3 regions of the Bradyrhizobium sp. SZCCHNS30572 genome follow, and region 2 is predicted to be linked to each of the others. Evidence: predicted binding sites of a transcription regulator. Region 2 holds the regulator's gene; each other region holds the start of a gene.
What was found. Region 2 encodes HrcA, which represses chaperone genes, less so after heat shock. Its sites were predicted from a motif close to GTTAGCACTCNCNNNNNGNGAGTGCTAAC; they were not measured.
Positions count from the first base shown of each region.

Region 1: groES (co-chaperone GroES) is a predicted target of HrcA. The motif match lies at 3,652-3,680, and genes of this name have one in related genera.
Region 3: groES (co-chaperone GroES) is a predicted target of HrcA. The motif match lies at 3,419-3,447, and genes of this name have one in related genera.

Region 1 covers NZ_JAUESY010000011.1:246,160-252,103, reverse strand. The annotation lists gene QX048_RS30205 (hypothetical protein) at 1-275, opposite strand, end outside; gene QX048_RS30200 (Hsp20 family protein) at 366-815, opposite strand; gene QX048_RS30195 (hypothetical protein) at 1,066-1,296, opposite strand; gene groL (chaperonin GroEL) at 1,558-3,180, opposite strand; gene groES (co-chaperone GroES) at 3,223-3,537, opposite strand; gene QX048_RS30180 (trypsin-like peptidase domain-containing protein) at 3,760-4,854, shown strand; gene QX048_RS30175 (GGDEF domain-containing protein) at 5,000-5,944, shown strand, end outside.
Region 2 covers NZ_JAUESY010000004.1:529,833-535,776, reverse strand. The annotation lists gene hemW (radical SAM family heme chaperone HemW) at 1-786, opposite strand, end outside; gene rdgB (RdgB/HAM1 family non-canonical purine NTP pyrophosphatase) at 773-1,417, opposite strand; gene rph (ribonuclease PH) at 1,414-2,127, opposite strand; gene hrcA (heat-inducible transcriptional repressor HrcA) at 2,292-3,380, shown strand; gene grpE (nucleotide exchange factor GrpE) at 3,513-4,133, shown strand; gene QX048_RS13610 (hypothetical protein) at 4,290-5,225, opposite strand; gene QX048_RS13605 (hypothetical protein) at 5,435-5,944, opposite strand, start outside.
Region 3 covers NZ_JAUESY010000005.1:113,125-119,068, forward strand. The annotation lists gene QX048_RS14760 (acyltransferase family protein) at 1-1,784, opposite strand, end outside; gene QX048_RS14765 (cupin) at 2,006-2,611, opposite strand; gene QX048_RS14770 (usg protein) at 2,827-3,111, opposite strand; gene groES (co-chaperone GroES) at 3,491-3,805, shown strand; gene groL (chaperonin GroEL) at 3,893-5,533, shown strand; gene lepB (signal peptidase I) at 5,785-5,944, opposite strand, start outside.

The sequences.
Region 1 (5,944 bases), on a different contig from region 2:
CCGCCGCGTGGGCGCGGCGGCTGATCCTCGCGGTCGAGCTGACGCAGCGCGCCGAGCACGTCGGCCAGATAAAGCGGCCTGGCGATACCCGGGATCTTGCGCAGGCCCGGCTGCGACTCGACGGCATACATGTCCGACGCCCAGGACGACAGGATCAGCCGCTTCTCGGCCAGTGACAGCTTGCGGTCATTCAGCAGGTCCGCCGGCGACTCGTAGTGCGAGACCGGATGGAATCCGGCACTGCCCGCGGTGATCGAAAAACGGTGCTCGCTCATGGCGTCTCTCCTCTTCCACTCCTTTCACCAGAGACAGATGCTGCAACGGCGCGGGCGACACGCCGCCCGCGCCGTAGCTCGAACAAGGCGTCAGGCCGCCTTCTGCTGCGCGATCTTCTCGACCGGCGCCGTGCCGATGGCGATGCGGCGCGGCTTCATCGCCTCGGGAATCTCGCGCACGAGCTCGATCCGCAGCAGGCCGTTGTCGAACGCCGCGTTGGTCACCTGCACGTAGTCGGCGAGATTGAACTGCCGCTTGAACGGCCGCGACGAGATGCCCTGATAGAGGTATTCGCGGGTCTCCTTGTCGCCCTTGCGTCCTTCCACCGTGAGCACGTTGTGCTCGGCGGTGATGGACAGTTCGTCCGGAGCGAAGCCCGCCAGCGCCAGCGAAATCTGGTAGCGGTCGTCGCCGATCCGCTCGATGTTGTACGGGGGATAGTGGTCCTCGACCGCGCGCTGGGTCTCGTCGAGCAGGTCGAACAGACGGTCGAAGCCGATGGTCGAACGCCACAGCGGAGAGAAGTCGTAGGTCCTCATAGCCAAGTCCTCCTAGGAGCAAGATGGATACGAAGGAGCGCCGAGCCGATGCGGACTTCAAAGTCCCGGAGATGTCCGAGTACCAAGAGACTTCTGAGTACCAGACAACCGGTCAGCGCCCAGATTTCGACCGGGCCCTGATGGCACCCGGCGCCGCCGAAGCGGCAGCAGACGAATTAGAAAAGCCGGCATCCATTTCAAGAGGAACGGATCGATTTTTTTCGCAGCCTTTTTCGCAGCGCAAAACCCGTCAGGCGGCCACGGCGGACAGCCGCTGCAGCCGCATCGTCGCCTCCCGCAGCACGCTGACCAGCCGGTCGCGCTCGCGCTGATCGATGTCGCCACGCGACAACACGGCCTGGCAGTGCGCCACCACGCGTTGCTCGCTCTCGATCAAGAACCGCGTCAAGCGACGGGGATCGCCCATGCTCATGACGGAGGTCGGGTTGGGCGGCGGATGATCGTATTGCCAGGCTGGCATGATCGGGCCTGCGAGCTCGCGCTGCTGATGAGACCGGGCGGCGCGGCAGCGCTCAACCACACCTCCCGTCGACCGTCGGTCCGATCACAGCCGGCTCACTGAACGCAATTGTGGCCGGTTCTGGACGAACTGCGATCGCCAACCTGATTGATAGCTGCCCGTTGTGGCCGATCCACGACCGCACAGGGCAGCGATCAGTTGTTTGTAGATATTTCCTTCAGGCAGCCGAGGCTGGCTGCGGCCAGCCCCGGCTTCATCAGATCAGAAGTCCATCGACGGCGCGGCCGCGGCGGCGTCCGCCTTCTTCGGCTTGTCGGCCACCAGCGCCTCGGTGGTGATCAGCAGCGAGGCGACCGAGGCCGCATCCTGCAGCGCGGTACGGACCACCTTGGCGGGGTCGATCACGCCGGCCTGCACCAGATCCTGGTACTCGCCGGTCGCGGCGTTGAAGCCCCAGCTGTAGGTATCCTTCTCCAGCAGCTTGCCGACCACCAGCGAGCCGTCGTCACCGGCGTTCTGCACGATCTGCCGCACCGGCACCTGGATGGCGCGCCGGACGATGTCCACGCCGGCCTTCTGGTCGGCGTTAACAGTCTTGACGCCGTCGAGCACCTTGGTGGCGCGCAGCAGCGCGACGCCGCCGCCGGGCAGGATGCCCTCCTCCACCGCGGCGCGGGTGGCGTGCAGCGCATCGTCGACGCGGTCCTTGCGCTCCTTGACCTCGACCTCGGTGGCGCCGCCGACCCGGATCACCGCGACGCCGCCGGCGAGCTTGGCGAGCCGCTCCTGCAGCTTCTCGCGGTCGTAGTCGGAGGTGGTCTCCTCGATCTGCAGCCTGATCTGCTGGGTGCGCGCCTCGATGTCCTTCCTGGCGCCGGCGCCGTCGACGATCGTGGTGTTCTCCTTGTCGACCACGACCTTCTTGGCGCGGCCGAGCATCGACAAGGTGACGTTCTCGAGCTTGATGCCGAGATCCTCGGAGATGGTCGTGCCGCCGGTGAGGATCGCGATGTCCTCCAGCATGGCCTTGCGGCGATCGCCGAAGCCCGGCGCCTTGACGGCGGCGATCTTCAGGCCGCCGCGCAGCTTGTTGACGACCAGGGTGGCCAGCGCCTCGCCTTCGACATCCTCGGCGACGATCAGCAGCGGCTTGCCCGACTGCACCACGGCTTCGAGCAGCGGCAGCATGGTCTGCAGGCCCGACAGTTTCTTCTCGTGGATCAGGATGTAGGGATCCTCGAGCTCGACCCGCATCTTCTCGGAGTTGGTGACGAAATACGGCGAAACGTAGCCGCGGTCGAACTGCATGCCCTCGACCACCTCGAGCTCGGTGTCGAGGCTCTTCGCCTCCTCGACCGTGATCACGCCCTCATTGCCGACCTTCTGCATGGCCTCGGCGAGGAAGCGGCCGATCTCGTTGTCGCCATTGGCCGAGATGGTGCCGACCTGCGCGATCTCGTCATTGCTGGTGATCTTCTTGGCGTGCAACTTGAGATCCTTGACGATCGCGTCGACGGCGAGATCAATGCCGCGCTTCAGATCCATCGGGTTCATGCCGGCGGCGACCGACTTTGCGCCTTCCTTGACGATGGCCTGGGCGAGCACGGTGGCGGTGGTGGTGCCGTCGCCGGCGAGATCGGCGGTCTTCGAGGCCACCTCGCGCACCATCTGCGCGCCCATGTTCTCGAACTTGTCCTCCAGTTCGATCTCCTTGGCGACCGTCACGCCGTCCTTGGTGATGCGCGGCGCGCCGAACGATTTCTCGATCACGACGTTGCGGCCCTTGGGACCGAGCGTGACCTTCACGGCATTGGCGAGGATGTCGACGCCGCGCAGCATGCGATCGCGCGCGTCGGTCGAAAACTTCACGTCCTTGGCAGCCATGTTCGTCGTCTCCTTTCTCTCGATGACTGTCAGTTGAGGGAATCAAGCGGCCTTCTTCGCCGCCACGGGAGCTTCGATGATGCCGAGCAGATCGCTCTCCTTCATGATCAGCAGATCCTTGCCGTCGATCTTGACCTCGGTGCCCGACCATTTCCCGAACAGCACCCGGTCGCCGGGCTTGACGTCGAGCGGCACCAATTGCCCCTGCTCATTCCGCGCGCCAGGACCCGCGGCAACGATCTCGCCCTCCTGCGGCTTCTCCTTGGCGGTGTCGGGAATGATGATGCCGCCCTTGGTCTTCTCCTCGGCATCGATACGGCGCACGAGCACGCGGTCGTGCAATGGACGGAAATGCATGCACATCCTCCTTTACAGATCAGCGATGTCATAAGCCTCGGGTCCCATCAGGCCCCCGAGCGAGCAACGACCTAGGAAAGCCGAACTTTTCGTTCAAGAGGGTCACGTAAATTTTTTGGCACTCTCGGGGAACGATTGCCAGTGCGGCTCTTGAACCGGGCCGGCCGCTTTCCCAGTTCTGTCGTCGCCAAAAAATCCTGATCGCGCTTGTTGGGGATCACGATGCAGCTTCCGCCTTTTCTCCGGGCCGTCCTGGCGCCTGCCATTCTGCTTTGCCTGATGACCGGGCCGGCCTTGGCCCAAATTCCCGATCTCAAGCTAGGCCGGGTGCCGACGCTGGCCCCGCTGGTCAAGGAAGTGACGCCCGCCGTCGTCAACATCTCGGTCGAAGGCAAGGTCCGCCAGGACAATCCGCTCTACCAGGACCCGCTGTTTCGCGAGTTTTTCGACGTCCCCAAGCAGGTCGAGAAGCAGATCAGCGCCACCGGCTCGGGCGTCATCGTCGATGCGCAGCGCGGCTACGTCATGACCGCCAATCACGTCGTCGAGCACGTCACGACAGTGCAGATCCGCACCAAGGATGGCCGCAAATTCGCCGCCCGCCTGGTCGGGCGCGATCCCGCCACCGATATCGCGCTGCTGCAGATCAGGGACCCCATCGACCTCAAGGCCATCGCGCTTGGCGACAGTGATGCGCTCGAGGTCGGCGATTTCGTGATCGCCGTCGGCAACCCGTTCGGTCTTGGCCAGACCGTCACCTCGGGTCTCGTGAGCGCGCTCGGGCGAACCGGCCTCGGCAAGCAGGGCTACGAGGATTTCATCCAGACCGACGCGGCGATCAATCCCGGAAATTCCGGCGGCGCGCTGATCAATCTGCGCGGCGAGCTGGTCGGCATCAACACCGCGATCATCTCGCCCGGCGGCGGCAATGTCGGCATCGGCTTCGCCGTCCCGATCAACATGGCGCGGCGGGTGATGGAGCAGCTCGTCGCCAACGGCCGCGTCGATCGCGGCCGCATCGGCGTGACCCTGCTCGACCTGGATGCGCCGGCCGATGGCCGGATTCAGGGCGCGCGCGTCGCCGACGTCACCGTGGGCTCGCCGGCCGAACGCGCGGGACTGCGCAAGGGCGACATCATCGTGAAGGCGAACGACATGCCGGTGCGCAGCGCCACGCAGGTGCGCAACCTGATCGGCCTCACACCGGTCGGGCAGCGCGTCCGTCTCGTGTTCGAGCGCGACCGCGCGCTCGGCAATGCGACGGTGGAGGTCGCGCCGGTCACCGAAGAACGTGCGCGCGCGAGAACCTCGGGCTGAGAATTCAACTTCAGTTCGTTGTTAGCTGCGCGTACCACGTGGAGTAAATTTTTACCGTGCATCAAGCATGCAGCGAGACGCCGATACCTCTCTAAACGCCTGTTAAGTGCTATCGCGCTTATTGCAACCCCGCGGAGGTATTGAAATGCGGGGTGATGGTTTGGCGTTCAGTTTGCCACGCTGGCGCGTGACGCGCTGGCTGGCCGACCCGGGATATCCGGTGTCATCAGATATCCGCCGCGCGTTGACGCGTGAGCTCTACGGCTGCTGGTCGGTGTTCGCCGGCGGCGCCATCAACACCGTTGCTGTCGCCGCAGCGCTCGCACTGCGTACGCCGAGCCCGCTCTTCATCACCTGGTTCGTGCTCGAAGTCGCGATCTGCCTGTCGCGGCTGATCGTGATGATGATTGCCTACCGCCGCGCGCGCGAGCGGCTGGCGACGCCGACCGACATCCACATCCTGCTGTCGGTGGCCTGGAGCGCCAGCGTCGGCTTCGGCGTCGGCATCAGCCTCGCGTCCGGCGACTGGGTGGCCGCGTCACTGACCTGCATCTCCTCGGCCGCCATGGTGGGCGGCATCTGCTTTCGCAATTTCAGCGCGCCGCGCCTGGTCGGCACGATGATCCTGTTCAGCATCGGCCCCGTCATCCCCGGCGTCGCGACGTCGCATGAGCCGTTGTTGTTCGCGATGTATCTGCAGATGCCGGTCTACTTCCTCGCCATGACCGGCGCGGCGTTCCGGCTCAACAAGATGCTGGTGGCGGTCATGCAGGCCAAGCGCGAGAGCGACGAGCGGGCGCGGCTCGATCCACTCACGGGCTTGCGCAACCGCGCCGGCCTGATCGATGCGCTGCAGAGCAGGCTCGACGCCGGCGGCGATCGCAGCTTCGCCGTCCTGTATCTCGATCTCGATGGCTTCAAGCCGGTCAACGACACCTTCGGTCACGCCGCAGGCGACGAGCTGCTGAAGATCGTCGGCCGGACGCTGCGGCAGACCGCCTCTCGCGGCGACGTCATCGCCCGGATCGGCGGCGACGAGTTCGTGGTGCTCGCCGGCGATCCTGCGCTCGACCACGCGCTGGCGCTCGGC
Region 2 (5,944 bases):
GCCGCGCCAGTAGACGAGGTTGTGCCGGCACTCCGCGCCGGGCCGGGCGTGATTGGAAATCTCATAGGCCGGCAGTCCGTGACGGCCACAGATCTCCTGCGTGACGTCGTACAAGGTGCGCGCCAGGCCTTCGTCCGGCGTCTTCAGCTTGCCCGCGGCGTGCAGGCCGAAGAACGGCGTGCCTTCCTCGATGGTCAGTTGATACAGCGACAAATGCTCAGCCGCCTCGCCGATCGCCCGCGTCAGCTCCTCGGTCCACATCGCCGGCGTCTGGTCGGGCCGCGCGTAGATCAGATCGAACGAATAGCGCTCGAATGCATGGCGCGCGATCGCGACCGCCTTCATCGCCTCCTCGGCGGTGTGCAGGCGGCCGAGCATCTTGAGCGACGCATCGTCCATCGCCTGGACGCCGAGCGAGACCCGGTTGACGCCGGCGGCGCGATAGCCGGCAAAGCGGGTCGCCTCGACGCTGGTCGGGTTGGCTTCGAGCGACACCTCGACATCGCCAGCGACGTGCCAGTGCCGGCCGATCGCGTCGAGAATGGCGCCGACCGTCTGCGGCTGCATCAGCGACGGGGTGCCGCCGCCGAGAAAGATCGACGTGACGGTGCGCGGCCCAATGCGGGCGGCCGTGGTCGCGATCTCCTGCGCAAAGGCGCGGGCGAAGCGGTCCTGATCGATGGCGGCATGCCGGACGTGGCTGTTGAAGTCGCAATACGGACATTTCGACAGGCAGAACGGCCAGTGCACATAGACGCCGAACGCTTCGCTGTCAGCGCTGCTCAAGACAGATCTCCGCGAGTTTCACGAAGGCGCGCGCCCGGTGCGACAGGCCGAGCCCGAGCGGCGGCAGGCCATGTTTCTCGATGCTGGTCATCTCGCCGAAGGTCCGGTCGTGGCCCTCTGGCAGGAACATCGGGTCGTAGCCGAAGCCCGCCGTGCCACGCGGCGGCCAGACCAGGGTGCCGTCGACCCGCGCCTCGACCTCCTCGACGTGACCGTCCGGCCACGCCACGCACAGCGCCGAGACGAAATGGGCGCTGCGCTTGTCGGCACCAGTCGCGCCCCGCTCCTGCAGGAGGCGCTCGATGCGCGTCATCGCGCCGCCGAAATCCTTGTCCGGTCCGGCCCAGCGCGCCGAATAGATCCCCGGCGCCCCATCGAGCGCATGAACCACGATGCCGGAATCGTCGGCAAAGGCAGGAAGCTGCGCGGCTCTGGCCGCGGCGACCGCCTTGATGCGGGCGTTGGCCTGGAAGGTCTCGCCGGTCTCGTCCGGCTCGTCCAGGCCGAGATCGCCGGCCGACACCGCCTCGACGCCATGGGGGGCGAGCAGCTCGCGCATCTCGGCAAGCTTGCCGGGATTGTGGGTCGCAATGATGATGCGACCGGTGAGCTTGCGGTGCGGGCTGTTCACGCGACCGCCATCTTCTGCAGGTCGACCAGCCGCGCGACGCCCTTGCGGGCGAGCGCCATCAGCGCCAGGAATTCGGCCTCGGTGAACGGCGTCTTCTCCGCCGTGCCCTGCACCTCGATGATGCGGCCGTCGCCGGTCATGACGAAATTGGCGTCGGTCTCGGCCTCGGAGTCCTCGGCGTAGTCGAGATCCAGCACCGGCGTGCCGTTGTAGATGCCGCAGGAGATTGCGGCGACGTTGGCGCGCAGCACCTCGGTCTTGATCATGTTGCGCGATTTCATCCACTTGATGCAGTCGGCCAGCGCCACCCAGGCGCCGGTGATCGACGCCGTGCGCGTGCCGCCATCGGCCTGCAGCACGTCGCAATCGACCGTGATCTGGCGCTCGCCGAGCGCTTCCAGGTCGATCGCGGTGCGCAGCGAGCGGCCGATCAGGCGCTGGATCTCGACGGTGCGGCCGGTCTGCTTGCCTGCGGAGGCCTCGCGCCGGGTCCGTTCCAGCGTGGCGCGCGGCAGCATGCCGTATTCGGCGGTGATCCAGCCGCGTCCCTGGCCCTTGAGCCAGGGCGGCAGCCGGTCCTCGAGCGTGGCGGTGACCAGGACATGGGTGTCGCCGAACTTCACCAAGCAGGAGCCCTCGGCGTATTTGACGACGCCGCGTTCCAGGCTCACGGCCCGCAGTTCATCCGGTGCACGGCGGCTCGGCCGCATGATTCTCTCCGTGAAAGCGCGCGAAAGACCGACTTTGACGGGCCTTGTAGGAGCCGGGACAGGCAGCGGCAAGGGTTTATCATGGCTTCGCCCGCGAGCGCCGACCGGCTTGCCACCGAGCCGCCGCATGGACACATTATAGGCAGCTGGGAGGAGTTCATCTGGTGGCCCACCACGATCCGATCAACCTGATGACACCGCCGGCCGGTCTGGCGCACCTGAACGAGCGCTCGCGCGAGATCTTCCGGCAGATCGTCGAAAGCTATCTGGCGACCGGCGAACCGGTCGGCTCGCGCAACATTTCGCGGCTGATCGCGGTTCCGCTGTCGCCGGCCTCGGTGCGCAACGTCATGGCCGATCTCGAGCAGCTCGGCCTGATCTACGCGCCGCACACCTCGGCCGGCCGGTTGCCGACCGAGGCTGGCCTGCGCTTCTTCGTCGACGCCCTGATGCAGGTCGGTGACATGACGGAGGCCGAGCGGCAGTCGATCCAGAGCCAGCTCGCGGCCGTCGGCCAGGCGCAGTCGGTCGAAGCGGCGCTGGACGAAGCGCTGACCCGGCTGTCGGGTCTGACCCGTGCCGCTGCCGTGGTTCTCACCGCCAAATCCAACACCCGCCTGAAGCACATCGAGTTCGTCAGGCTCGAGCCCGAGCGCGCGCTCGTCGTTCTGGTCGGTGAAGACGGACAGGTCGAGAACCGGGTCCTGACCCTGCCGCCGGGCGTGCCGTCGTCGGCGCTGACCGAGGCGTCCAATTTCCTCAATGCCCGCATCAGAGGACGGACGCTGGCGGAAGCGCGGCTCGAGCTCGAGACCGCGCTGGCGCATGACCGTGCTGAGCTCGATCAGTTGACGCAGAAGGTGATCGCCGCCGGAGTCGCGAGCTGGTCCGGAGGGGACAGCGACGAGCGGCAGCTCATCGTGCGCGGCCACGCCAACCTGCTCGAGGACCTGCATGCGCTCGAAGATCTCGAGCGTGTCCGGCGGCTGTTCGACGATCTCGAGACCAAGCGCGGCGTCGTCGATCTGCTCGGACGGGCGGAGAGCGCGGAAGGTGTCCGCATCTTCATCGGCTCGGAGAACAAGCTGTTCTCGCTGTCGGGCTCGTCGACGATCGTGTCGCCCTATTCCGACGCCACGGGGCGCATCGTCGGCGTGCTCGGCGTCATCGGTCCGACCCGGCTCAACTATGCCCGGGTGATTCCGACGGTCGATTATGCCGCGCGTCTGGTCAGCCGGCTGCTGGGTGGCTGACGCGTGACTTGGTTCACCCGCGGACAGCGCCTCCGGGCGCAATGGTCAGGCTGCGCTTGATTTTCGACGCCCAAAGCACGATATCCCGCCCCATATCCCCCAAACCCGTCAGCCGAACTTGCGAGTCTGTCCATGACCGATCCCGACCTGCATAAGAATGATCCGGAAAACCCGGCGCAGGCCAGCGAACCCGTCGTCTCCAAGCCCTACATCATGCCCGATGATCCTGAGGCCGGCTCGGCCGAGGCCCTTGCCAAGGAGGCGGCCGACGCGCGCGACAAGATGCTGCGCACGCTCGCGGAGATGGAGAACCTGCGCAAGCGGACGGCCCGTGAAGTCGCCGATGCGCGCATGTACGGCATCACCGGCTTCGCCCGTGACGTGCTCGATATCGCCGACAATCTGCAGCGCGCGCTCGATGCCGTGCCGGCCGAGACACGCGCCAATGCCGATGCGGGCCTGAAGTCGCTGATCGAGGGCGTCGAGCTCACCGAGCGCTCGCTGCTCAACACGCTGGAGAAGAACGGCGTCAAGAAGTTCGATCCGACGGGACAGAAGTTCGACCCCAACTTCCAGCAGGCGATGTACGAGGTCCCGGATCCGTCGGTGCCGTCCGGTACCGTGGTGCAGGTCGTGCAGGCCGGCTTCATGATCGGCGAGCGCGTGCTGCGCCCCGCGCTGGTCGGCGTGTCCAAGGGTGGCGCGAAGGCGGCGCCGGCGGCGAGCAACGATCAGTCGAACAGCGCCGCCTGACGGCGAGCCTAGGCAGGCGTCCCGCTGCCGTCCTGTCGATCGAATGAACAAGCCACGGGCAACGATGCCCGTGGCTTCTTGTTTGTCGGCGCGACTTTGTAGTCCGTCTCACGGCGAGTGGCCAACGTGATCACGACGTCCGATGCCGGGCTGGTCTCAGCCTCTCGGCTGGATGCCGTCGCGGACGGCGCGGAAGCGCGGGAAGGCCGCCGACCACTGGTCGCGCGGCGCGCTGCCGATGATCCGCAACGTGTTCGGCCCGCCGAAGCGCAGCCACTGCACCACCGTCACCGGCGTATTGTCCTTGCCGCTGGTGGCGTCGATCCGGGTCTCATAGGCCGGCTGGCCGTCGATGCGGATCGGCTCGGACATCGTGATGCGCGCTTCGCGGACGCCCGGAATGGTGGTGGCCGCCTGCTGCGCGACGCGCGCGCGGTCGCCTGCCTCCGGGGCGACGCCGGCCACCAGCCCGATCACCACGAAGGGCGCGGCCTCGAAGCCCTTGTCCTCTTCGCCATCGGCCAGGATCAGGGCGCCCGGCCCGAGCGTGCGGATGGTCTTGAACCCGGAGAGGTCGGTGACCTTGAACGGCATCATCGCGAGCTGCTCGTCGACCGGAACGTCCTTGCGGACGACGGCGGAGGCGAACATCTGGCGCACGGCATCGTCGGTATAGATCCGGCTCGCGGTCTCCGGGATCTGCACGGCCACGTAGCCGGAGAAGCCGTTGCCGGGCAGGATCATCGAGTAGCGCCGCACTGGCGTGGCGCCATCCCGGCCGTTCTCCACCGTGTAGTAGGCGGTGCCGGCAGCGGTCTCGATGCTCTCCGGCTTGACGCTGCCGGTCCCGGCGGGATTGGCGGTAAACGCATTCTTCACCTCGCCATAGGCGGCCGCCGGCAGTTCGGTCAGCAGCACCTTGACGCTCTGGTCCTCGGTTTCGAAGCCGGAGAACGTCTTGGCCTTGGCGAGCCCCACCAGGGGCGCGAGCCCGATGCGGACGCCGGGCGGAAATATGGCGTCGGCGGCCAATGCGGGGTGCAGCAGCGACATCAGCAGGGTGGCCGCGGCGAAAAATCGAACGATCATCATCAACATTGCCTCGTTGACCGAGGCCTCGTGCCGAGGCGGTCGGGATCCTCGCCAGCGTGGTCTTCGGCGGGCACGCTTTTAGCGGCTTTACGCCCCCCGCAACAGGCCGGGCGCGCGGTTTTGATCGCCTGCGGCGATTGGCGGGACCCCCGCGGGGGCGCATTTCGCGGATAATTCGCCTCGAAAGGCGGATTCAGGATGGTCCAGCGCTAGCTGCGCTTCAGGATTTCGACGCCGTCGACGGTCTGTACCAGCACATAGGGCTCCAGCAGAGCCCTGAGTTCGGGGTCGGAACGCGCCCAATCGCCCCAGTCGCTGTTCTGATTGTCGATCAGGACGACGTCGGGCGGCTGTTTCCGGAAGTCGGCGACGATCCCGGCGCGTTCGCGTTCCACGTAGGGCGCGAGCCTCTGCGCCGTCTGTGAATCGATGGTTCCGTCCTGTTGCGAGCGGCGAACGATTTCCCGGACCCAGAACGCCTCCTGGCGCGAGATCCAGGTGCCATCGAGGGTCCGCACCATGGGGTGGCCGATGACCGCAGCCGCGCTGAGCACCAGCATGCTCGGGTGCGGACCGAGCCGCGCCACCTGGGCTTCGATCTGCCGGACGTCGACGCTGCCATTGAACCAGAAGCAGGTCTGCACGAACAGCACGGCGCCGGCGAGAGCGGTGGCGGCACGCGGCCAGCGTCGCGCGTCGCGGCTGCTGTCGATCGCCGA
Region 3 (5,944 bases), on a different contig from region 2:
CCACTCGGCAGCCCCGCCTGCATGGCCGCATCCAGCGCGAAGATGTCCGAGCGGACGAAAGCCACGGGATCCGGCGCCATGCCGCGCAAGGTGGCGCGCGCCAGCATCGAGGGCAGCCGCGCGCGGAATTGCACGGAGGGACCGAGCAGCACCACCGGAATGCCGGCATCACTGAGCCGAGACAGGGTCGACCTGAGGTCGCGCACCATTCCGGCAAAGCGCGGCGATCGGGCATCTTCGAGCCAATCGGCTGACATCACCACCAGATCGGGCCGGTGCGCCGCGAAGTAGTCGCGCATCTGGGCCGCCAGCGCGCGGCAGGCGGCCACGCCCTGCGTCTCCGCGTTGAAGGTCGGCATGCAGGTGGGCTGGCTCGCCTGCATGATGTTGACGGTGTCCGGATCGAGCTCGGCCTTGAGGCCGTGATAGTAGTGCGCGGCAAAGCTGTCGCCCCACAGCAGCAAGTTGGTCTTGCCAGGCACTGGACGGAGACAATCCTCGGGCACGCGCCCGTCCGGCGTCGTGAAGCAGGTGCCGTAGCGATAGACCGGCTTCATGTCGTAGGCGTTGTAGGCGTCCAGCCGCTGCGCCGCGCGGTCGGCGTCCGACACGGCGCCGGCGCGCAACAGACCCACGCCGCTGCCGGCCATCAGCAGCAGGCTTGCCAGCGCCGCAAGACCGAAGGCCGCGCGCGGGGTCGCTGCGAGTTTGCGATGGCGGAACGGCTGCTCGATGAAGCGCCAGGACAGCGTGGCGACTGCGACCGTGAGCGCGAACAACGCCACCCGCTCCCAGCCGTCGAGCGCGAGGCCGGGCTTGGCGAATCGCGCGAAGGCGAACAACGGCCAGTGCCACAGATACAGCGAATAGGAAATGCGGCCGAAGAACGCCGCCACGCCGAGCGGCGATAGCGGGCTACGCGGCACGTTGGCCACGCCGGCGCCGCTCCACAGGAACAGCGCGGCGCCGAGGCATGGCGCCAGCGCGTCGACGCCGGGGAAACCCGGTCCGGGGCGCAACGCCAGAATCGGCACCGCCATCAGCAGCAGCGACAGCGCGCGGGCGCCGCGCTGGGCGAGACCAGGCCGCGGTGCGGGAAGGCCGGATATCGCGACCAGGCTGCCGAGCAGGAATTCCCAGGCGCGCGGCGGGCTGAGAAAGAATGCGCTCGCGGACGCGCCGCCTCGCATCAGCAGCAAACCGAGCGCGAACGAGCCGGCAGCCAGCAGCGCCAGCGTGAAAGTCAGCGCCAGCCTGCGGCCGCGCGCTATCAGCAACACGGCCCAGACCACGATCGGCAGCACCAGATAGAACTGCTCCTCGACCGCGAGCGACCAGGCGTGCAGCAGCGGCTTCTCCACCGCGGCGTGGTCGAAATAGCCCGACTGCTGCCAGAAGAAGATGTTCGAAGTGAAGGTGACGACGGCGGCCGCGGAACGGAAGAATTCGGCGCGCTCGGAGCCCAGCATGTCCTGCGACGCCGGGAGCGCCGCGAACGCCACCATGGCGTAGAGCGCCGGCAGCAGCCGCCGCACCCTCCGCTCGTAGAATTGCACGAACGAGAAGCGGCCCGCCCCGATCTCCGCGGCGATGATGCCGGTGATCAGGTAGCCGGAGATGACGAAGAAGATGTCGACGCCGACGAAGCCGCCGAAGATCGCCGGCGCCTCGAAATGGAATGCGACGACGGAGAGCACCGCGATGGCGCGCAGCCAGTCGATGTCCTCGCGATGTCCTACATCTGAAGCCGGGCCGGCGCCCGCGCTGGCGATGCGGGGCTGCATCGATGCGCGCGTGCGAGGCACGCACGGGATCGTGGGAGCGAACTGGACGACGAAGCGCGGCAACGGAACGGGTACGCCTTTACGCAAGCCCGCGGCGAACACGTCTTACGGATTCGTCGCCGGCCCATCCGTCCCAATGACGCGAGACCGGATGTCAACACACACGCGCGATGGGACCGCCGTCCATCGCACGCGAATGTTTCCATCCATTTCTGTCGGCTTTACGTCGACAGTTCGACGGTTTTGAAGTCGGCCGGCAGGATCACTTCCAGCAGCTCGACGTCGTCGGAATAGTCGAGGATCATGTGCCGGATCTTCGGCGGCTGGGTCCAGCAGCTGCCCTCCTGCATCAGCGTCTCGCCGACGCCTTCGAGGTAGCTCTTCACCCAGCCCTTGAGCACATAGACCATCTGGAAGTCGACCGCATGGGTGTGCAGCTTGGAGACTTCCTGCGGATTGCACGGCGGCAGCATGCGGATGACATGCGCGCGCGCCAAACCGTGCGTCGCGTCGGCGATGCCGAGGTCGCGGTAATGGGCATAAGCGCGCAGGCCGTCGGCCTTGAAGTCCTCCTCGCGGTGATGGCTGATCGCGACCTTCTGTTTGCGGCGGCGCGGCGCCGGCGCTGGTCGCCCCTTGCTCGCCAGCGCCTTGCGCGCCGAGGGCGCAGCCGCCCGGCCCGGCTTGGCGGGCGTCTTCGCCAGCGGCTTGGCGCTAGTTCTCGTAACGGCCTTCGCCGTCGCCTTGCTGCTCTTGCCGGTCTTCAGCGCCGCTGACTTGGCGGCGGCGCGTGATGCGGGCTTGGTCGTCCGGCTCTTGGTGGCCATGGTGCTCTCCCTACGAGTCCTCGTCGCGAGGGTAGCACATATTGGATTGGAGAGGCTCAGCAGCCGCTCCAACAAAGGTCGTCATTCCGGGGCGTGCGAAGCACGAGCCCGGAATCCATTCCTCCGCGCGTTCTGCCGCCCGATGGATTCCGGGCTCGCGCTTCGCGCGCCCCGGAATGACACCGGTCATGAGGCGGCAGCGGTGGCTGTCAGCCTCAATGCAGCCGGAACACGCCGTCGACAGCGCGCAGCTCGGCCGGCTTGATCAGCTTGGAATGCGCCACCGTGACCGAATACAGCGGACCCTCGATCTTCTCCTGCCAGAACGCCAGGAAGTCCTGCAGCGCCGGGAATTTCGGAAACAGGTCGTAGTTCTGCCAGACATAGGTCTGCAGCAGCGAGCGATGGTCCGGCATCCGATACAGGATCTGCGCCGTCGTCAGCCCGTAACCCAGCACCTGTTTCCGAAAGTCCTCGGAAACCTCAACCTTCGACACCATGCCAACCTCCGTTTCTGGAGCGCATGTCCGTGTGGCCATCCGGGATGGAGCCACCCGGCAAAGATGCGCTCACTGCCTAGAAATGTGACGCATGTCCTCAACCCATCTCAAGCTTAAATGTTTAACGACATGTTGAAAAATGCTGCATTAGCAGCCACTTAGCCCAGGTGCTAATACGGGGTTTCATGGTTCGTTCCGCTCCCGTTAACGCTATCGGAACGCTTTGGCAGAGCCCGCAGTTGACTGCTAATTTTTCTGCTACAAGCCCTTGCCCGGCCGAATGCTCTCCCCTAAATCCAGCCTGCGTGCTGGCACTCGCCGGCGCCGACTGCCAAATTCCCAGAAACTGACAATCGCCTCAATAGCTTAGGAGGACTGTATGGCTTTCCGTCCGCTTCACGACCGCGTCGTGGTCAAGCGCATCGACGCCGAAGAGAAGACCGCTGGCGGCATCATCATCCCCGACTCGGCCAAGGAGAAGCCCTCGCAGGGCGAAGTGATCGCGGTGGGCCCGGGCGCCCGCGACGAGAGCGGCAAGCTGGTCCCGCTCGACGTCCAGGTCGGTGACCGCGTGCTGTTCGGCAAGTGGTCGGGCACCGAGGTCAAGATCGACGGCCACGAGCTGCTGATCATGAAGGAAAGCGACATCATGGGCGTGCTCACCGACACCGCGTCAAAGAAGAAGGCCGCCTAAGCCAACCCGCTCAACGCTCACCCTGAGGAGCGCCTGCGGGCGCCCTGCCCAGGGTGAGACGACCAATTCAACTCAGGGAAACCCAATATGTCAGCAAAAGACGTAAAGTTCGGCGTCGACGCTCGCGACCGCATGCTGCGCGGCGTGGACATCCTCGCCAATGCCGTCAAGGTCACGCTCGGTCCGAAGGGCCGCAACGTCGTCCTCGACAAGTCGTTCGGCGCGCCGCGCATCACCAAGGACGGCGTCACCGTCGCCAAGGAGATCGAGCTCGACGACAAGTTCGAGAACATGGGCGCGCAGATGGTGCGCGAGGTCGCCTCGAAGTCCGCTGACGCGGCCGGCGACGGCACCACCACCGCGACCGTGCTGGCCCAGGCCATCGTGCGTGAAGGCGCCAAGGCGGTTGCCGCCGGCATGAACCCGATGGATCTGAAGCGCGGCATCGACCTCGCGGTCGAGGCGGTCGTTGCCGACCTCGTCAAGAACTCCAAGAAGGTCACGTCGAACGACGAGATCGCCCAGGTCGGCACCATCTCCGCCAACGGCGACGCCGAGATCGGCAAGTTCCTCGCCGACGCGATGAAGAAGGTCGGCAACGAGGGTGTCATCACCGTCGAGGAAGCCAAGTCGCTCGAGACCGAGCTCGACGTCGTCGAGGGCATGCAGTTCGACCGCGGCTACATCTCGCCCTACTTCGTCACCAACGCCGACAAGATGCGCGTCGAGATGGATGACGCCTACATCCTGATCAACGAGAAGAAGCTTTCCTCGCTGAACGAGCTGCTGCCGCTGCTCGAGGCCGTGGTGCAGACCGGCAAGCCGCTGGTCATCGTCGCCGAGGACGTCGAGGGCGAGGCGCTCGCCACCCTGGTCGTCAACCGCCTGCGTGGCGGCCTGAAGGTCGCGGCCGTCAAGGCGCCGGGCTTCGGCGATCGCCGCAAGGCCATGCTGCAGGACATCGCGATCCTGACCGGCGGCCAGGCGATCTCGGAGGATCTCGGCATCAAGCTCGAGAACGTCAACCTCTCGATGCTCGGCCGCGCCAAGAAGGTGATGATCGACAAGGAGAACACCACGATCGTCAACGGCGCCGGCAAGAAGGCCGACATCGAGGCGCGCGTGCACCAGATCAAGGCGCAGATCGAGGAGACCACCTCGGACTACGACCGTGAGAAGCTGCAGGAGCGTCTGGCCAAGCTCGCGGGCGGCGTCGCGGTGATCCGCGTCGGCGGCGCGACCGAGGTCGAGGTCAAGGAGCGCAAGGATCGCGTGGATGACGCGATGCATGCGACCCGCGCGGCTGTCGAGGAAGGCATCCTGCCGGGCGGCGGCGTCGCCCTGCTCCGGGCGTCCGAGCAGCTCAAGGGCCTGCGCACCAAGAACGACGACCAGAAGACTGGCATCGAGATCGTCCGCAAGGCGCTCTCCGCCCCGGCCCGCCAGATCGCGATCAACGCGGGCGAGGACGGCTCGGTCATCGTCGGCAAGATCCTGGAGAAGGACCAGTACGCCTACGGCTTCGACAGCCAGACCGGCGAGTACGGCAACCTGGTCTCCAAGGGCATCATCGACCCGACCAAGGTGGTTCGCGCCGCGATCCAGAACGCCGCCTCCGTGGCTGCGCTGCTGATCACGACCGAAGCCATGGTCGCCGAGCTGCCGAAGAAGAACGCCGGCGGCCCCGCGATGCCTCCGGGCGGCGGCATGGGCGGCATGGACTTCTAAGTCCGACGCTTCGTCGCAGACGACAATTGCAAAACCCCGGCAGCGATGCCGGGGTTTTCGTTTGTGCTGGAATTGTCGCATCGCCAGCCTCGGTTTCGGGCTCATGCCCCCGATGCCTTCAATGCGTAGTTCAGATGAGCGCACGCCGCATCCCGAAGGGCGCAGGCGGGAGCGACATCCGGAGTGTCACGAACCGAGCAGGTGATCCCGCATGTCGCTTCGCTCATGCGGGCTACGGGCTCCGCGCCGCCCTACTTCACCATCGTCCCAATCCGCTCGAAACGGATCCGGCCCGGCTTGCCTTTCTCGGCGCTGGTGGCCGAGAAGAAGATCATCGCGGCGCGGCCGATGACATTCTCGATCGGCACATAGCCGATGGTGCCAAGCACACGGCTGTCGGTCGAGTTGTCG